3 regions of the Heyndrickxia sp. NPDC080065 genome follow, and region 1 is predicted to be linked to each of the others. Evidence: riboswitches for the same ligand, from Rfam matches in the RefSeq annotation. Region 1 holds a riboswitch; each other region holds the start of a gene.

What was found. A riboswitch is a leader RNA that binds a small molecule or an ion and turns the genes downstream of it on or off. The one in region 1 is predicted to bind S-adenosylmethionine.
Region 2: it holds a riboswitch for S-adenosylmethionine, as region 1 does, so the genes downstream of both, ACQKP0_RS14210 (cyclase family protein) here and ACQKP0_RS02945 (methionine ABC transporter ATP-binding protein) in region 1, are expected to answer to the same signal.
Region 3: it holds a riboswitch for S-adenosylmethionine, as region 1 does, so the genes downstream of both, ACQKP0_RS18680 (methionine ABC transporter ATP-binding protein) here and ACQKP0_RS02945 (methionine ABC transporter ATP-binding protein) in region 1, are expected to answer to the same signal.

The regions. Positions count from the first base shown of each region.
Region 1 is NZ_JBNNWS010000002.1:159,446-166,439, forward strand. Features, by position in the region: gene ACQKP0_RS02925 (LCP family protein) at 1-45, opposite strand, end outside; gene ACQKP0_RS02930 (M20 family metallopeptidase) at 253-1,449, opposite strand; gene ACQKP0_RS02935 (MetQ/NlpA family ABC transporter substrate-binding protein) at 1,541-2,389, opposite strand; gene ACQKP0_RS02940 (methionine ABC transporter permease) at 2,436-3,098, opposite strand; gene ACQKP0_RS02945 (methionine ABC transporter ATP-binding protein) at 3,088-4,113, opposite strand; SAM riboswitch class I at 4,410-4,527, opposite strand; gene ACQKP0_RS02950 (L,D-transpeptidase) at 5,005-5,337, opposite strand; gene ACQKP0_RS02955 (hypothetical protein) at 5,466-5,933, shown strand; gene ACQKP0_RS02960 (MFS transporter) at 5,991-6,994, opposite strand, start outside.
Region 2 is NZ_JBNNWS010000010.1:198,692-205,685, forward strand. Features, by position in the region: gene ACQKP0_RS14185 (NAD(P)/FAD-dependent oxidoreductase) at 1-512, shown strand, start outside; gene ACQKP0_RS14190 (S66 peptidase family protein) at 768-1,688, opposite strand; gene ACQKP0_RS14195 (DUF2268 domain-containing putative Zn-dependent protease) at 1,994-2,200, shown strand; gene ACQKP0_RS14200 (NUDIX hydrolase) at 2,418-2,855, shown strand; gene ACQKP0_RS14205 (hypothetical protein) at 2,963-3,523, shown strand; SAM riboswitch class I at 3,732-3,831, shown strand; gene ACQKP0_RS14210 (cyclase family protein) at 3,910-4,647, shown strand; gene ACQKP0_RS14215 (hypothetical protein) at 5,002-5,232, shown strand; gene ACQKP0_RS14220 (NUDIX hydrolase) at 5,311-5,781, shown strand; gene ACQKP0_RS14225 (GNAT family N-acetyltransferase) at 6,137-6,565, shown strand; gene ACQKP0_RS14230 (DMT family transporter) at 6,785-6,994, shown strand, end outside.
Region 3 is NZ_JBNNWS010000016.1:3,694-10,687, reverse strand. Features, by position in the region: gene ACQKP0_RS18705 (glycosyltransferase family 2 protein) at 1-96, shown strand, start outside; gene ACQKP0_RS18700 (arsenate reductase family protein) at 224-580, shown strand; gene gcvH (glycine cleavage system protein GcvH) at 796-1,179, shown strand; gene ACQKP0_RS18690 (thioredoxin family protein) at 1,252-1,557, shown strand; gene ACQKP0_RS18685 (SCP2 sterol-binding domain-containing protein) at 1,747-2,088, shown strand; SAM riboswitch class I at 2,186-2,292, shown strand; gene ACQKP0_RS18680 (methionine ABC transporter ATP-binding protein) at 2,373-3,401, shown strand; gene ACQKP0_RS18675 (methionine ABC transporter permease) at 3,394-4,062, shown strand; gene ACQKP0_RS18670 (MetQ/NlpA family ABC transporter substrate-binding protein) at 4,087-4,929, shown strand; gene sufC (Fe-S cluster assembly ATPase SufC) at 5,230-6,015, shown strand; gene sufD (Fe-S cluster assembly protein SufD) at 6,033-6,994, shown strand, end outside.

The DNA of each region.
Region 1 (6,994 bases):
TCCTTTTCTCACTTTTCTTTTTTTCTTACTATATCTTGAATTCATAAAATCCCTCAATTTTCGATTATTTAAGTTGTAAAAACTTGTATTTACTTTTTATATTATCTTAGAAAAAGCGAAATTTGTCATCTAAAAATATGATATTTGCTAAATTTGGATGAAAAATGTCGAAGAAAGGAATATGCGGAATGAAAAGGAAACCGCAAAAAAGAGGTGGTTTTCATTTTCACCACCTCTTCCATCTATCATTCTTTAATTTTTTATTCCCGCCTCAAAATCAGCACGGACTTTTTCAAGCAAATCAGGTTCCGTTAAAATACGATATCCTGTGAACGCCAATGCTTTCGCTCCTGTTATTAATGCTTTTTCACCTAGAGGAGAACCGGCGCATTCGCGGAATTCATTTGTATGACCGATTAAATCATCTGGTCCAATTTTGATGCAAGGATGTGCTGTAGGGACGACATGACTAACATTTCCAGCATCTGAAGATCCTACTCCTTTTCCTGTTTCTGTGATAACTTTCTCTCCCAAAAGCTCTAACTCTTTACCTACTATTTCATCAAGAGAATCATTGATAACGAAATCATGTACTTCGTTTTGGAATCGTTCCACCTTCACAGTACTTCCTGTAGCAAGCGCAGCACCTTCAGCGATTTTACGCACCTTTTGTGATACTTCTTCAGCACGCTTCCACGTATTTGCACGAATAAAAAACCTAGCTGATGCGTATTCAGGAATAATATTTGGAGCATCACCACCATGAGTAATGATGCCGTGTATTCTCACATCTGTCGGTAATTGCTGGCGTAGCGCATTTATACCATTAAATAATTGAATCACTGCGTCTAAAGCATTGACCCCCTTTTCAGGTGAGCCTGATGCATGTGCGGCTCTGCCATAAAAATGAAAATCGAGAGGATCGACAGCAAGGAAAGGAGTTGTTAAGCTCGTTTTCCCAGCCGGATGAATGATAAGTGCAATATCGATACCAGCTAGTAACCCATGTTTAACGAAGCTGCCTTTTGCACTGCCATTTGGTCCTCCTTCTTCTGCAGGGGTACCAAATACCACTACTTCACCACCAGTTTCCTCTACTACCTCGGCTAAGGCAATACCTGCTGCCACACTGGTTGTACCAATAATATTATGACCACATGCATGACCTAAACCCGGTAATGCATCGTACTCCGCTAGAAGGGCAACTTTTGGACCATTTTTAGTAGAGGCCTTTCTCGCAACAAATCCAGTTTCATGACCAGCTACATTCCGGGTTACTTCGAAACCAGCATTTTCTAAGATTTCTGTTAAGGTCTTCGATGCAAAAAATTCTTGATTTCCGATTTCAGGATTTTCGTGAATCTTATGACTTGCTTCAATATAAAACTCCTTCGAATCCTCAATGCTCTTGATAATTACTTCTCTTAAGTTTTCCGTTTGCGTTGTCACCCTTGATCCTCTCCTTTTCTATTTTTATAACTATTCTTACATATTTACTTGGTTTTATTTGTTTTTAACCCTGCGAAAACAATCGATATGATTAATTAATAAAAGCTTGTAGATCTTTTATCGGTATATTTACAACGATTGATCCACCTTTTGTATCCTTTTTGATTGCATCCTCTACTTCTTTACTATGATAAATTTCTAGTATTTTCTTGTATGTTTCGTTGTCCTTTTCCTTTGTACGTGCCGCAATGATATTAATATAAGGTTTAACCGAATCGCTATTTGGATCTTCTAAGTAAATAGAATCCTTTGTAATATTGAAACCAGCTTGACCAGCTACCCCATTATTGATAACCGAAGCTGCAACATCTTTTAATACACGTGGGGTCTGCTGTGCGACAACTGGTGTAATTTTTAATTTCTTAGGATTATCTACGATTCCACTTGGATCACCAAATAGACCGAAATCATCTTTCAATTTGATTAAACCTGACGATTGTAGTAATAGTAATGCACGTGCCTGGTTAGATGGATCATTTGGGATAGCGATTTCCCCGCCATTTGGTATTTCTTCAGGCGATTTATATTTATCAGAAAAGATCCCCATTGGTGCAATTTGCGTTGTTCCAATCGGCGTAATATCCAATTTATGTTCTTTCTTAAATTGATTTAAGAACGCAATGTGTTGAAATGCATTTAAGTCAATATCTCCGTCAGCTAAAGCTTGGTTTGGAATAGTATAATCTGAAAACTCCTTTAATTTAATCGTAATTCCTTCTTTTTTCGCCTTTTCTTTAATAATATCCCACATTTGTCCGTCAGATCCTGTTACCCCGATAGTCACAACTTTGCTATCTTTTCCACCGGTTTCTTTGCCACAAGCTGCAAGAATAGAAATCAATAAAACCACAATAATACTAAATAAAAATGACTTTTTCATTCTCGTTTCCTCTTTTCCTATGATGTTTTATACTAATCTTCATAGATTATCTACGAAGGAAAATTCTCGCAAAATAGTTCCCAACAAACTGTGCAATTTGTACAAGAATAATTAATAATACAACCGTAACCACCATGACAGATGTATCAAAGCGCTGGTATCCGTAAGTCATTGCTAGATCACCAAGACCCCCTCCGCCTACTGTTCCTGCCATTGCTGAAAAGTCAATTAAACCAACTGTTATAAAGGTAATACCTAAAATTAATGGACCCATAGCTTCACGAATTAAGACGCCAAAGATGATTTGAAGCTTACTTGCTCCCATTGCCTTAGCCGCTTCAATAATCCCAGGATCAATTGATACGAGATTATTTTCTACTACCCTAGCAATTCCGAATGAAGCAGCAATGGTCATTGGAAAGATTGCAGCTCCTGTCCCAATCGTCGAACCCATCACTGCACGGGTAATCGGACTGATAGCTACTAGAAAAATAATAAAAGGAATCGGACGAATAATATTAATTAAAATATTTAATATCGTGAAAACTGGTTTATTCTCCAATATATTTCCTTTACGAGTGACAAATAAGAGTAAACCGATCACCGAACCAAGGATTGTGGCAAAAATAAGGGTAAAAATCACCATTGTCACTGTTTGTCCTGATGCCTGAACAACTCTTGGCCAAAATGTATTCCAATCAACCTGCATGATCGAAAACCTCCTTTACTTCAACATATTTCTGTAAATACCCAACAGCTTTGTTTACCTCATCATCTGCCCCCTGTAATTCGACAATTAAATTGCCAATTAATACTTCCTGAATATCACTTATATTGCCGTACAAAATATTGACATCTACCTCATAGCTTTTAGCAATAGTAGAAAGCAGAGGTTTACTCGTTTCTTCTCCTGTAAAAATCAAACGATATAGACGACTAGATTGATTCGATCGCAGCTTTTCAAATACATTAGGCGAAATTTTGTCATTTAAAACGGAGCTAATAAAATTCTGTGTCGTTTGTGTTTTTGGCTTTGTAAAAATATCAAATACAGTTCCTTCTTCAATCACTCTGCCATTCTCCATAACAGCGACACGGTCACAAATATTTCGAATAACCTGCATCTCATGAGTAATTAATAGAATGGTAACATTGTATTCTTCATTAACCTTTTTTAATAGATTTAAAATATCACCGGTTGTTTCAGGATCTAAAGCAGATGTTGCTTCGTCACAGATTAGAATATCCGGAGAAGTAGCAAGCGCTCTTGCGATGCCGACCCTTTGTTTTTGTCCACCGGATAGCTGCTCTGGATAATAATTTGCTTTGTCAGCTAGCCCGACAAATTGAAGAAGCTCTGTCACCCTGCGTTTTATTTCCTGCTTTGGAACCTTTGCTAGCTTTAACGGATAAGCAACATTTCCAAACACTGTTCGAGAATTGAATAGATTAAAGGTTTGGAAAATCATCCCGATTCTTTGCCTCATTTTTCGAAGATCCTTCTCTGATAAAGAAAGATTTACTTGATCATTTACAATCACTTTTCCCGATGTCGGCCTTTCTAGTAGATTCACGAGTCTAAGCAAAGTACTCTTTCCGGCACCACTAAAGCCGATGACTCCAAAGATTTCACCCTTTTCAATCGACAGGGAAACATCCTGCACAGCAGCTACATCTCTCCCTTTTGATTGAAAAACTTTGCTAACACCTTCAAATTTAATCATGCTGCTTGGCCCTCCTCTTTCTAAAACACAACTGTTTTCGTAAAGATTGTTGCTTTTCGTAAATAGCTCCAATTCTTAATCAAATTGACTTCGTGCTCTTTTCTTCATCCCATACTTTTTGTATAAGTGCAAAAACAACCGTAAAAATCCTACTAGATATTTACTGCGTAAAATCTCTGCCGATTTTTACTTCGCTACAAATAGCAACAAAGTATTAGAAAAGAGCTTAAAACACAAAAAACCCTTCTTCTTATCCGCACACAGATAAGAAGAAGGGTTCGTAATAACCATTCTACTTCTTATCTTTCGAATCAGATACTGTACCGATTCGCAGGAATTAGCACGGTATTTGCAAAATGCAAACCCGTTGCCGAGGCTTCAAAGGGCCAGTCCCTCCACCTCTCTGGATAAGTAATAGTCAATTTATTTAGTTTTTCGATTTAATATGTTCAATATTATTTCGAAATTAAAAATAAGTCAATACATTTTTTTATTTTTTATTTTGGCTCTTTTCGTATAAATTGTTGTTTTTAGACTATAAACTTAGTCCGTTGATTTCCGCTCCAGACACTTGCTTTCCGCGGGGAGGGATGGGAGCCTCCTCGGCGTTACCGCCTGCGGGGTCTCCCACTTCCCTCTTTTTCCCGCAGGAGTCAAGTGTCCTCCGCTACAATCAACTCAGATTGTTAATAAAATATCACTAAAAAAGCAACAACCTTTACGAAAACAGCCTTTATTTTTAACAATCTTGTATTTTTTGAAAGACCTGTAGGATATACGGTTTACTACGTATAGATAATTCTTCACCCATAGCTACAGATGATTTTATCAACATAATCATCAACATATACGTTATTTTAAAATAATTAATTTCTACCCCGATATCTTAAACTACCTAATTTTCACTATCGTCCCAATTGGTACTATTTTGGAAAGAGCAAGTACATCTTGGTTGTACATTCGGATACAACCATGTGAAACAATTTTGCCGATTGAGGCAGGATTATTTGTTCCGTGTATCCCATAATGCGGCCTTGAAAGTCCCATCCACATGACACCAAAAGGACCGCCGGGATTAGGCTGTTTGTTAATTATTCTATATGACCCTTTAGGTGTAGGTGTTAACATTTTCCCAACCCCTATCGGATAACTTCTAACAATTTTCCCATCCTTCAAAAGTGTTAATTGACGTTTAGATGTTGAAACACGAATCTCATAAGGCATAACAGGCACCTCCTGCAATATTTTATGAAAACAGAAGGTGATTGATCACTGATCATTTAGGTTCAATATAGAAATGCAATGCCTGACTTTGATAAAATAGATAGTAACCTTATACGAGGAGAATGATAATGGACCAAATAGAGACGTTAAAATTGGAATTATCTAGGTTGAAAGAAACAAACGTAAAATTATATCAAAATAACATCGAGCCTACGATTAAGAAAAAAGTTCAAGAGTTCCTTCAAACTTTTGAAGATTATTTTAGAGAAAGAGGCTTTGTTGTTAAGAAAAAGGATCATTCTGTAAAGGCTGCTTATAGTTCACTAGAGTTTGAAGCTTTTTCAAATGATGGAGATGATATTTTTATCATGAAAGAGAGAGAGCAAATTGCTTCAATTTCTGTTAAACATAAACGCCCTAACCAATTAGCTGCCTATACTTTTGAAAATGCATTAGAACAGCTTAAATGGGAAATAGACAAAGAAAAATCTTTAACTACTTACCTTGAAAATCCTGTTTTTTATTACACAGGAAGTGATTTTGGCCGTCAATATGAGAGCCCTGAAACCGTTCTTGATAGTATATTTCATGTATAAAAAGCACCGATTATGGTGCTTTTATTTTTGAATGTATGGTTATTTTACCACCAGATATTATAGAGTAATTTTTTCATCGACGATCTTTTGAGAGATCATCACCATGTAGAACAAACCTATCCCAGAGACAATACAAATAATCACTCCAACAGACATGAACAAGAATGGCAAGCTGAAAGTAGATGCACAAAAGGTTCCATACAAAATCCCTAAAGGCGTCGCGGCTTTTGTTAGCAGAAAACGTACGGATAGAACCTGTCCTAAAATTGTTTCCGGAACCAATCGTTGATACAAGGTTGTACTGTATACATTCCAAAACGGCATGGAAATACCTGCAATCGTTTCAATGAATAATGCAACTGCGATTGTTTTAGTTAAGCCTAAAATAATGTAAGTACAGCCGCCAATAAATAATGCTAAAACCATTACTGCATATAAATACTTTCTTGGTTCTCTTAACCTTCCTACTATAAATGTCCCAATGATATAGCCAAATGGAAAAGCAGCAGCAAATAGACTGTATTCAAAAGAGGAGCCGCCTAATACTTCGCTTACATACGGGATATACATTGCCTGTGTAGCATAAACTCCAAAACTCGTAGTTACAACAAATAATGCTAAGCTTAACAACATCTTATGTTGTCTAAAAATATGAATGCCTGCTTTAAACTGACTCATCCATGTATGATTGCTAGAGACTCTGCTTACCGATTCACTGATAAAAGGTAGGATGCAAAGTGAAGAAATAAACAATAAAACAATGAGAACGAGTCCCCTCCCCGCTCCTAGATTTTCGGTTAGAAAACCTGCGATCGGTAAAGAAATGAATCGTACGAGCTGGACAAATCCAGATATTTTCGCATTTATTTTTACGAGATTTTCACTTGCTGCTAACTTTGGAATTAATGCACTTGCTGCTGAATCGTAAACCACAACAGAACTAATAAACGAAACAGCATATAATATCCCTACGTTGATATGACCACTAGTCCATAATATGAAAGCTATTAAGTATGCTAGAAATCGCAAGCCTTCGGAAAGCTTCATCATCGTCGTTCGTT
Region 2 (6,994 bases), on a different contig from region 1:
TTACTTCACCATATTGTTACGGTTGGGAATTAAAAGGTAAAAAGTTAATTTATTTTAATGAAACAACTGAAGTTGCCCATACTGCTAAAATAATTCACAACTTATCAAATGATCTGATCGTTGCAACAAATGGTAATGAAATGAAAGAAAATGAAAAACAGGAATTAGAAAATAAAGGAATCAATGTGATTACTGAAAAGATTAAGGAAATTAAGGGTCATAATGGAGTGTTGAGTAGTATTGTCTTTCAAAATGGGTTAGAAGTAGATAGGCAAGCAGGTTTTATAACACCATCATCATACACAACAAACGTAATTGGTCAAGGATTTTCATGTGATCTTGATGAACATGGATTAATTGTTGTTGATCATTTTGGGAGAACATCAGAAAAAAATGTTTATGCAGCAGGTGATGCTGCACAGCCTGCACCAACTGAGATCGTTCTTTCTGAAGCAACTGGAATACAAGCCGCAATGGCAATTAATACAGATATTTCAATTGAAAAGTTTTAATGAGTATTGTTACTTAATAATAATCTATTTAGATCAGATTTTGTAAAATAAAGTTAAGCATGCTCAAGTAAATGAGAAAGTTTATTATCTACACAATCGGTTTAAGATCAACTTATTCACTTGTTTCAACGATGTTAGATTAAGCTGTATAACGCTTAACAGACAAAGATACACTTCTTATTCATTCGGAACAAGGCATGCACTTTAAATTTGGATTAGGAATGTTAATAGCATTTCTAATCTATTTATATTTCGCTAAGAAACAGTAGGTTCCAGAACAGTCAATACAGTATCTGTCGAATTGAGATTAACATTAGCACCTATTGGAATAGCGGCTTTATAATAACCATGTCCTGTAGCAAGGTTGATGATCAGTGGTTTTCCTAAGGGGACTAACAAATTATTAATTAAATCTGCATAGGATGTATTATAAGATACTGGGCAATTTGTACAATCCCCCATGATAATCCCAAGACAATCTTGAAATTTACCTGCCATCAAGAATTGAGTAAGATACCTAAAAATCAACGTAGCAGGAGTGTGGGTTTCTTCTAAAAACAGTATTTTTCCTTTTGTATTTATTTCATATGGTGTGCCAAGTGTATTCACTAACGAAGTCATATTTCCACCGACGATTGGACCTGTAACATTACCAGGTACTAAACTTATCAGGGGAATGTCCGGTGGATTTTCGATGATCCTGGAAGAAGCAAGCGTAGAAGTTGCTTTGAAAAATTGGTCATAATTATAAGCAGGAGTTTCCGACCGAAAGTCAATAAGCATTAAGCTGTGGAACGTAATTAAATTACTATACAGATACAAACTATTTAATAATACCGAGGTATCACTATAACCGGATATAATTTTAGGGCTATTGTTTATAACACCAAAATCTAAATAAGGAAGAATGGTTTGAACCCCGGTTCCTCCCCGGGTTGAAAGGATCATTTTGACACTCGGATCTCTAAACATATTCATTATATCCTCTGCTCTTTGTTGAGGTGTGGCAGCTATGATGCCATTATGAGAATAAACGTGACTGCCAAAAACGACAGTAAAGCCCATATCTCTTAACACTTGTACTCTGGCATTTATAACATTTGGTTCTAGAGAGCTGCCAGGTGTAACCAATCCAATCGTATCTCCTCTTTGTAACAACGAGGGTCTTATTGCCATATTTTTCTCTCCCTGGATTCGTTTCAATTATAATTTACGATAATAGTATTATAAGGTGAACTGAAATATGTCAAATTCAAGATAACTACAAATTAAATACTTACATTTTTTTATGTAAAATTCATTAATTATATGGGATAAGATATTTATTGCTTGTTCTACTAAAAGACAGGGTAGTTTAACCATGATTATTTTTTAATAAAAACAGGACTTATTGTTGTATAGGAGAATATATACAGTAGAATACAAAACTTAAATTTGGTTATTACACCAAAAAAAATAAAGGAAGTCCAACTGATTTATTTATGTTCGGAAACGATGAACAAGGATTACCCTTTTGGGGAGGATATTCATTAGGCTATTACTTAGTTAAATGGTATCTTGAAAAATGTAAAAATATTTCCTTTGAAGAATTGACTTTTGTTACCTTCAGAATATTTTATGATGTGTGGGATTGTTGGCAACATCAACACAACTGGGTAAAGGAGATCTCTCAAATGTTGTTAAAATAGGTGATTGAATATTATTAATCCTATTTCAAATAGTGGTTCTAAATAAATTACTGGGGACATTCTTTTAACAATGAATTTTTTGTCTTATAGAAAAGTCAGGTTAGTGAAAGTAGGAAAAAGAATACATAATAAAGGAATTTAAAAAGGTATACAGGAGGAGGCAATTACATGAGTTGGCCTACACATATATTAGCAGTGAGTGGTATTGTTGAAAATAATGAAGGGGGAAATACTTTTAGTAAAAACACATAATGGTGGCTGGGTTTTTCCAGGTGGGCAAGTGGAAGTTGGGGAGAATCTAATGGATGCATTAATTAGAGAAGTAAAAGAAGAAAGTGGGATAGATACAGCTGTATCTCAATTAATTGGAGTTTATTCTAATACTGGTATACATAAATGGTATGACGGTGTAACTGATGTTCCTACAAAATTAATTTTAGATTTTGTTTGCAGGCCTGTAGGTGGAGAGCTAAGTATTTCAGAAGAAACATCAGAAAGTGAGTGGGTACCAAGGGACAAAGTTCTTGAATTAGTTACTACACCAGCTATTCAAACACGTTTTAAAGCATACTTGGACTTTAAAAATGATATAAAATATATGGAATTTGTAACTAAACCTGAGTTTGAAATAAAAATGAATAAGACGATTAATTAGGACTAGATTTTATTAATTGATTTTATTAATTGTGATTGTGTTTTTTTCGAGGGTTGTTAGCTTATTGAGATATAGGTTTTGAATTATCATGGAGGATGGTGATTGAAATGAATCATTTACATCATGAATTTTACCTTAGCGATCAAGAAAAGCTTATAATAATTAAGGGTATTAAACTAGGCCTTTCGCGCTTTTATAGGGAAAGGGTAGGAAAACCTGAAATCTTGACAGAGAAAAATTTCATCTCCCGCCAGCGTGCCTCCTATGTTTTTGACTCCATATACCATCATGCGAACCAACATCCAGAACTTAATATTATTGCTGAAGTACGAAATGCGGGCTTGTCCTATGAATATGTTTTACTAGTGTTGGAAGACAGAGATATCATAATTACATTTAGTCAAGTAAAACACCATGACGATTTACCAGAATATAGTGAATACCGAAGTGAATATACGGGGGGTAACGGCAGACTAAACCCCCAATTATCATTTTTTGAAGAAATAGCATCTAATCATGTTAAAAAATATAAACATCTTATTGTTACATTCAATGGAGCAAACGGGCCAAATCCGGATTTTATTTGGATAGGTGCCACAACACGTGAACAAAACGCTTGGATATACCATCAAGACTTAACAGAGGGGCTGCAGTTGATTGCCCAGTAACGTTTTTTATCACGACCAAAATATAGATTAGAGTAATAAGAACTTTTTCCGTGTTAAAGATAAATGTTTATAATGTTCAAAAATATGCTAGTCATATATTTTGAGAAAATGGTTATTTCTAACTAAGATAATTTTTAATTTTTTAAATTTATAATTGACTTTCAACTTAGACATATGTAAAGTTGTAAATAATTAAATATGAGTAATTTTCTTATCCAGAGAGGTGGAGGGACTGGCCCATTGATACCTCAGCAACAGGCTTTTAAGTACTGTGCTAATTCCAGAAGCGTATAGCTTGAAGATAAGAGGAGTATTAATTGTAAATCTAAAACCTCTTCTTATTTTCAAGAAGAGGTTTTTATTATTTAAATTAGGAGGAATTTATTATGGCAAGTGAATTAATCAAAGCTATTAATCTATTGAAAGAAAAACATTGGGTTGATTTAACCCATACTTTTGGACCTGATTCTCCGCACTTTTCTGCTTTTGATTCAGCTGATTTTAAAACATTATTTGATCATAATGATGGATTTCTTGCACAAAGTTTTACATTTGCGGGGCAGTATGGAACACATCTGGATGCACCGATACATTTTGTCCGCAATAAGAGATATTTGGATGAATTAGAGTTAAAGGAATTAATTTTGCCTCTTGTTGTAATTGATAAATCGAAGGAAGCCGCAGAAAACCATGATTTCACCTTAACCGTGGACGATATTTTGAAATTTGAAGAAGATCATGGAAAAATCGAGGAAGGGTCATTTGTCGCTCTTCGAACTGATTGGAGTAAACGATGGCCTAATCTAGAAGAATTTAATAACAAAGATGAAGATGGGAATAATCATGCACCAGGTTGGTCAGTTGATTCATTGAAATTTTTATTTGAGGAAAGAAAAATTAAAGCGGTCGGTCATGAAACCTTTGATACTGATTCAAGTATTGACTTTCAAAAAAATGGAGCACTGTTAGCAGAATACTATGTACTTGAGCAGGATACATATCAAGTTGAGCTTTTAACAAATTTGGATCAGCTTCCGGCAAAAGGAGCGGTCATATTTAACATTGTTCCAAAACCAGAAAAGGCATCTGGCTTTCCAGTAAGATCATTCGCTATTCTACCTTAAATTTACAAGAAGAACCTAAAGAATATATGTTCCTGAGAAAAATTTGATAAGGACCAAAGAAATTATTAGAAAAAAGAGCTTCCAAATTGCCAAAAAGGCTTTTAGGAAGCTCCTTTTAATTTATTTTAGTCTGTTGTTTTGTTCATTTCTCTTATAAAGGAAGCAACATGAGGAAAAAAATTGAGAATATTTTTAGGTTCTTTTATTCTATCAATAAATTTATTGGTGAATGTTAGGAGCGGTATAGAAACATGCAGCAGCAAGTCACTTAAACGGTTCAATCTTATTTGAAAAAGGAATTATCATTAATTTATAGAATATACCAACTAAAGAAGGATATAAGGAGAGATCAAGATGTCTTTGTTAGTTGGAATGTTTTTTGTGTTAATGGTAAGTTTGGTGATTTTTGGGATTTTGAGGAAAAGTAATATAGCAGGGGTAAAATTTATGTTGCTCGGTTTAAACTTAATTTTAGTTGGAGGAATCATTGTTGTAGATGATAGTTTAAACTTAGGAGAGTTTGCTTACATAATCATATTAATTGGTTTGAGTCTATCATTTGTAGGTTTTGGAAAAAGAAATTAACGGTTATTTTATGGGGCTGGTTTCTTGAAGATGGAGAAAAGAGTATTTAGAGAAAAAAATCAGGAGGGAATAATAAGAATGAGTAGTCTTAATCCAAAACATATAATTGCAGTTTCTGCTTATGTTACCAATGAGAATGGGGAAGCTTTATTAGTTAAAACACATTGGCGTTCTGATACGTGGGAACCACCTGGAGGACAAGTGGAAGAAGGGGAACCATTAGATAAAGCTGTGTGTAGGGAAGTATTAGAGGAGACTGGAATTGTTATCTCACCTATTGGAATTACAGGTGTTTATTACAACGCAACGAAGCACATATTATCTATAGTATTTAAAGCAAAGTATGTTGATGGGGAAATAAAGATTCAAGCAGAAGAGATAAAAGAGGCAAAATTTGTAAAGTTAAATGAAGATAATATTGATAATTACATAACTCGTCCACATATGAACTCTCGGACTATTGATTCTATAAGAGCAACAAGTTTTATTCCATATGAAACTTGGGATGTAGATCCTTATAACCTTTTAGGAAGATTAGAGGATAAATAATAAGAAGTTACTAAACTCATTCAACATAATTTTATTTGTAACTGGGCTGGGTAGGCTGAAGGGGATTTTAAATAAATCAATGAATAAATAAACTAAATGAAATATTTTTTGATGCTGTTGGTGTACTTTTGAAACTTTCTAATAGGAAGTAACATATCTATTAAGTGGTAACTGTATCCCAGTTACCACCTATTTATAAAATTATTATAAGTTTTTAACGTACAGTTCTTTGTATCGTAGCAAATTAAAATAATCATTTTTTTAGTGATGAATTTATTGTAAACAAATAGGTAATACGCTTTTTATTAATGAAAAAGGTTACTTTAACAATTGTGGAACAAAGGGAGGGAATATTTTGGAGATATCTAGTGGTAATTTATTATTGTCAAAGATATCAATTCATGATATGGATTTTATTTGCAAGATTGAATGTGATGAAAAATTATGGTATTTTGAGGAATCTGTACAGACTGATGTAAATGTAGTCCGTAACAAGTATATTAGTAAAATCGAAGAAAGCGGAAAACCAAGAAGTTATGATTTTGTAGTATCTATAGAAGCTGATAGAAGTATACTACCAATTGGTTTAGCGCAAATATGGAGCTATAGTGATTATAGGAAAAGCTGGGAAATTGGTTTTGTAATACTTCCTGAATATAGAGGTGAAGGTCATGGAAGTGATGCGGCTAAACTATTATTAAAATTTGCTTTTGAAAAGTTAGAAGCACATAAAGTGGTTGGAATGTGCAATTCAAAAAACATACGCTCTGCAGCCCTGATGTAACGTATTGGTATGAACAGGGAAGGGGTTTTTAAAGAAGAGCTATTTTGGCAAAATAAATGGATAGACCAATACTTTTACGCTATTTTGGAAAAAGATTTTTTTGGTGAAAATTAAACTAAGTATATAAGGTCCATCAGTTAAATCATTCAATGTGACTTTGCTTTGAGCAGCTAAAGGATGATCTGCGGGTAATACGACAAGCAAGGGTAGGACTAATTTATGACACAAAAACAAGCAAACTTTTTATTAGCCACTGTTTCTATGGGGTGGGGTATATCTTATCTATTTATGAAAATCTGTGTGGATACGATTTCTCCATTAACAATCATTGGATTACGATTTGGAATTGCATTTATCGTGATGATAGTGATATTTTACAAAAAAATTATTCATGTAGATGTTAAATTATTGAAATACAGTGCTATTGTT
Region 3 (6,994 bases), on a different contig from region 1:
ATATTATTTATTTTGTTTTATCAAATGATTATGTCTCCTGCTTCTACCTATGGATATTTACAAGAGTTTCTCAAAATGGATAGAAGGTGGAAATAAAAAACGTAGAAAGATATCAAATAATATCTTTGAAATCAAAGCATTGAGAAGGTAAAATAAAGTTAATATCGAATAATATTACTATTCGATATTTAATAGTAGTCCCATAATAAGGTGGTGATTAAAGATGGCAATGACCTTTTATTGGTACCCAAAATGTGGGACATGCCGTAAAGCAAAAAAATGGTTAGAAGAGCATGATATTGCTTTTGAGGAAGTACATATTGCAGAAAATCCTCCAACTCGTCAAGAATTAGAAGAATTTTATAAAATCAGTGGCCTAGAATTAAAAAAGTTTTTTAACACTAGTGGTCAAAAATACCGTGAACTTGGAATGAAAGATCGTATAAAATCCGCTTCTGAAGACGAATTATTAGATCTGCTTGCGTCAGATGGAATGCTGATTAAACGTCCAATTTTAACTGATCATGAAAAAGTAACAGTCGGATTTAATGAAGAAATGTATGAGAAAACGTGGATATAGTTTTCACAGTTTGTTTTCTTGATATCATTAAGGTTTTATGTAAATATTAACTTAATCAGGCTGTTTCGATAAAATTATTCGTATTTTGTATAGTATTGAACATCTTTATGTACATAGGTTCGGGGAAATTTTTGACTCCGGTTTATGAAGATTTTTAATCAAAAGCAATAAGATTACGAAAAGAGCCTTTGATAAATATTTGGAGGGATTTGTTAATGAGTTTACCAAGTGAATTACGTTATTCTGAAGAACATGAATGGGTAAAAGATGAAGGTGGCAACCTGCGTATTGGAATTACAGATTTCGCTCAATCAGAGTTAGGTGATATCGTATTCGTTGAGCTTCCAGAAGTAGGAGATGAAGTAACTGCAAACGAACCATTTGGAAGTGTTGAATCTGTTAAAACAGTTTCTGAATTATATGCTCCTGTTAGTGGAAAAGTTGTAGCAGTAAATGAAGAATTAGGTGATAATCCTGAATTCGTTAATGAATCACCATATGAAAAAGCATGGATGATCGTTGTTGAACCTTCCAATGCCGGTGAATTAGAAGAGTTAATGACTGCAGAACAATACGAAGAAATGATTAATGAAGACTAATACATCAATATCACCTTGGGTATACTCCAAGGTGTTTTTTATATCATTAAGTTTAAAGGATGGAATATCATCATGGATGAATGGACGAAGGAAGAAGTAATACACAAAACAAAAAATGCTGAAAAACTTGCCATGTACTTCTATACCCCATTATGTGGTACATGCCAAGTAGCAAGTAAAATGTTAGATATTGTTGAAAAGATAGTCCCCCAATTTGAATTTGGTAAAGCTGATTTAAATTATATGCCTGAAATCGCAACACAATATTCAATTGAAAGTGTCCCTTGTTTATTAATTTTTCAACATGGTGAATGCAAGGAAAAAATCTATGCATTCCAGTCTGTCACCAATCTATATGAAGTGTTAAAAAATATTTGATGAATATTTTCTGAATCGACCATTCATGAATGCCGGTAATCCATTAAGATGTCAAAGGTAGATAGCGACTTGTTTAGACAAGAACTGCTATCTATTTTTTGTATTAAAAATTATGTAGAAAAACTATTAAAGGAATAAAGGAGAAAATACGGAAATATTTATGGTAAAAGGGTGTTAGGGGTGATTGGTGTGAATGAGTTATTCGAACGTATTATTGTTGAAATAAATGAAAGAAAGCATCTAAAAGTTTTACTACCTAGAAACCCACTTACCATCAAGTTTGAATGTGAGGATGAAGAATGGACGATCATCCTTTCTAGAGAAAACTGTAAATATATTAAAGGAAGTATAAATGAAAAAGGAGATTTGAGGATATGTGCATCTGCTCATGTACTAAATCTTCTTTTGACTGGTGAAATCCGACTCCACCAATTAAGTAAATATGGAGAAATAAATGTTGAAGGTTCCTATCGTCATTCACTTTTACTTGAATCAATTATTTGGTTATGCAGGGATTATAAAATTGCTTAAAGCTTTACTTGAAAATGCTGTTGACACTTATTTTCGAGTGTAGTAAAATAATTTTCATATTAATTAATCTATTAATCAATTGAATATAAAAGTGGTTCTCTTATCAAGAGAGGTGGAGGGATGTGCCCTATGAAGCCCGGCAACCGTCAGTTTACTGAAATGGTGCCAATTCACACAAAGTAATGATACTTTGGAAGATGAGAGGAAGGTTTCTATAAATTCGTGCCTTTCTGTTCATTTTGCAGAAAGGCTTTTTATTTTGTATTTAAGTGAGGTGTAACATCATGATTACTATTCAGAAAGTTAAAAAAATCTTTTCTACAAAGAGTGGAAAAGTGATAGCTGTTGATGATATTAATATTGACATAAATAAAGGCGAAATCTTTGGAATCATTGGTTATTCCGGTGCAGGAAAAAGTACGCTTATTCGAATGTTGAATGGATTAGAGATACCTACTTCAGGAAATATTCATGTTGCAGGAAAAGAAATATCAAAAATCAAAGGTTCTGAATTAAGAAGGGCTAGACAAGAAATTGGGATGATTTTTCAGCATTTCAATTTACTTTGGTCGAGGACTGTAGAAGAAAATATTTCTTTCCCACTTGAAATTGCTGGAGTACCTAGGCAGGAACGTCGGAAGAAAGTAGATGAATTAATTAAGCTTGTTGGACTTGAGGGAAGAGAAAAATCCTATCCATCACAACTAAGCGGCGGTCAAAAACAACGTGTAGGAATTGCACGAGCATTAGCAAATGACCCAAAAGTACTGTTATGTGATGAGGCTACTTCGGCATTAGATCCGCAAACAACCGATTCAATTTTAGATCTTTTAGTTGATATTAATGAAAGACTTGGATTAACGATTGTTTTGATTACACATGAAATGCATGTCATTCGTAAAATTTGCCATAGGGTTGCTGTTATGGAAAGTGGAAAAGTCGTTGAAACGGGCTCTGTCTTAGATGTATTTAAGAATCCACAGCAGCAAATAACCCAGCGTTTTGTAAGGCAGTTAACCGAACAACAAGATACACAGGAAACGGCCACTCAGCTTCTAGAATTGTATCCGAATGGTCAAGTGGTTATGCTGACGTTTATAGGAAATTCGGCTGAACAACCGATTATTACGAATCTAATACGTAACTTTGACTTTTGCGTAAATATTATTCAAGGGAACATCTCTCAAACTCAAAACGGATCATATGGTACATTATTTGTTCATTTAGATGGTAAAAAGGAAGAGATAAACAAGGGAATTCAATATTTGCAACAACAAAAGATAGGACTTGAGGTGATCAAAGCAAATGATTGAGAAATACTTTCCTGATGTAGATTGGAATCAAATGTGGGAGGCGACGAAAGAGACGTTATATATGTCTTTTTGGTCGGTAATCGCTACATTTGTTCTTGGAATTATTTTAGGTCTATTATTATTTTTCACTGCAAAGGGCGGACTTTGGCAAAATAAAATGGTCAATTCGGTTGTTTCCGCAATAGTGAATATTTTCCGATCTATTCCATTTATTATCTTAATTGTACTTTTAGTTCCTTTTACGAAAGTAATAGTCGGAAAGATTATTGGGCCAGATGCTGCATTACCGGCTTTAATTATCGGGGCTGCTCCTTTTTATGCTCGTTTAGTTGAGATAGGTCTAAGGGAAGTCGATAAAGGTGTTATCGAAGCAGCTAGAGCGATGGGGGCTAGAATAAGCACGATTATTTTTAAAGTTCTTTTACCTGAATCATTGCCTGCCATTGTTTCTGGGATAACTGTAACTTCAATTGCAATTGTTGGATATACGGCGATGGCTGGTGCAATTGGTGCCGGAGGACTTGGAAATTTGGCTTATTTAGATGGTTTTCAACGAAATCGCCAAGATGTTACTTTTATTGCAACAATTATTATATTAATTATTGTCTTTATCATTCAAATGATAGGAGATTTAATAACAACAAAGATTGATAAGCGATAAGCTACAATATGAGGAGGAAAAAAGATGAAGAAATGGGTAACCTTACTTTTTGCTGCAGTTCTTGTTTTAGGGTTGGCGGCATGTGGTAAATCAGACAATGAAAAATCTTCTGGGGACAACGGAAACAAAGAAACTACATTAGTAGTTGGTGCATCAAATACACCGCATTCTGTTATTTTAGAAAAAGCAAAACCTCTTTTAAAGGAAAAAGGAATTAATCTAGAAATTAAAAAGTTCACAGACTATGTATTACCTAACAAATCTTTAGAATCAAAGGATTTGGATGCGAACTACTTTCAACATATTCCTTATTTAGATAAACAAATTAAAGATTTCGGTTATGACTTTGTCAATGCTGGTGGAGTCCATATTGAGCCAATGGGGATATATTCAAAAAAATATAAATCACTTGATGAGCTTCCAAAAGGTGCAAAAATTTTAATGAGTAATTCTGTGGCAGATCACGGAAGAATATTAACTCTATTCGAGAAAAATGGACTCATTAAGCTAAAAGATGGCATTAATAAAGATGAGGCAACAATTAAAGATATCGTGGAAAATCCAAAGAATTTAAAGTTTGATTATGAATTTGATCCAGCATTTTTAACAACAGCATATAATAATGGAGAAGGAGATGCGGTTGTAATTAATTCAAACTTTGCGATTGATGTGGGGATGAATCCTAAAACCGATTCAATTGCGATTGAAGGTGATGATTCTCCATATGTGAATATAATCGCTGTTCGCAAAGGTGATGAAAATAAAAAGGCGATCAAGGCATTAGTGGAAGTTCTTCATTCAAAAGAAATTCAAGATTTTATTCTTAAAGAATGGAAAGGTTCAGTTGTTCCTGTGAAAGGTGAATAACATATATGTAGCTTCGGTTAAATTAACTCCGAAGCTTTTTCTTTTGGAAACCTAATTCGAGGATGAAAACTAGAGTTATGTAATGTCCAGCTGCGGCTCCTAGCCCCTCGGGGTCAAATGTTCCTCAACCACTGAAATCAAAAGGCGGACTTCTGTGGTTAAGGAATATTTGCCTGTCGGGGCTAAGCAGTCGCCTCCGCTTTTCTTTGTTGATTATAGTTTTAATTTGTTATAAACTGATAATGAGAATAAATTGAGAATGAATTTCTGAAATTTTTAATATACAACGGAGGTATAATCATGGCAGGTTCTACACTTATCATTAAAGATCTACACGTTGAGATCGAAGGAAAAGAGATATTAAAAGGTGTCAATTTAGAAATTAAGAGTGGAGAATTCCACGCAATCATGGGACCAAATGGTACTGGTAAATCTACATTATCATCTGCAATCATGGGTCATCCTAAATATACTGTAACTAAAGGCAGCATTACCCTTGATGGTGAAGATGTATTGGAAATGGAAGTTGATGAAAGAGCACGTGCTGGTCTATTTTTAGCAATGCAATATCCAAGTGAAATTAGCGGCGTAACAAATGCCGAATTCCTACGTTCTTCTATTAATAGCCGTCGCGAAGAAGGAAATGAAATTTCATTAATGAAATTTATTCGTGAAATGGATAAAAAAATGGAATTGCTTGAAATGGATCCTAATATGGCTCAACGTTATCTTAACGAAGGTTTCTCAGGCGGAGAGAAAAAACGCAATGAAATTCTTCAATTAATGATGATTCAGCCAAAAATTGCAATCCTAGATGAAATTGACTCTGGATTAGATATCGATGCATTAAAGGTTGTTTCAAAAGGTATTAATGAAATGCGCAGCAGTGAATTTGGCTGCTTAATTATTACACACTATCAACGCCTATTGAACTATATCACTCCTGACTATGTACACGTTATGATGCAAGGACGTGTTGTAAAATCCGGCGGTCCTGAATTAGCACAGCGTTTAGAAGCTGAAGGATATGATTGGATTAAACATGAACTTGGTATTGAAGACGAAACTGTTGGGCAAGAAGCATAAAGTTAGGAGGACTTACCATGACTGTAGAAACAACACTTCCAGTGACTCAGGATTATGTCCGTTCCTTTTCAACGGAAAAAGGTGAACCGGGCTGGTTTACAGAGCTCCGACTTGAAGCATTAGCTAAATCAGAAGAGCTTCCATTACCTAATCCTGATAAAACAAGAATTACAAGATGGAACTTTACTCAATTTTCACAGCATTCGGTTGAAAGTGATACATTCCCATCACTAGATACACTACCTGAAGCTGTGAAGTCTATGATTGATATAGAAAATGCAAATAAAAGCTTATATATTCAACATAACCAAACACCTGCATATTTAAGCTTATCAGAAGAATTAAAAGAAAAAGGCGTTATTTTTACTGATATCATTACAGCAGTAAAAGATCATTCAGATCTCGTTCAAAAGTACTTTATGAAAGATACAGTAAAAGTGGATGAACACAAATTAACTGCATTACATGCAGCACTTATGAATGGCGGAACATTTTTGTATATTCCTAAAAATGTAGAAATTGCTGAACCAATTCAAACCGTTTATGTACATGATCATGCCGATGCACCGCTATTTAATCATGTATTAGTTGTGGCAGATGATAATAGCTCTGTTACTTATGTTGAAAATTATATTTCTACAAATGAAAATGCTGCAGGTATTGCGAATATCATTACAGAAATCATTGCAAACGGAAATGCTAAAATTGAATATGGTTCTGTTGATAATCTAGCAGAAGGAGTAACAACTTATGTCAACCGTCGTGGAGCTGCCTTCCGTGACGCACAAATCGAATGGGCATTGGGTATGATGAATGACGGAAATACTATTTCGAATAATACAACAAACCTAATTGGTGACGGTTCTGTTTCAAATTCAAAAACGGTGGTTGTAGGTCGTGGAAATCAAACACAGAACTTTACAACTCAAATTACTCATTTCGGCAAGAATACTGAAGGATATATCTTAAAGCATGGTGT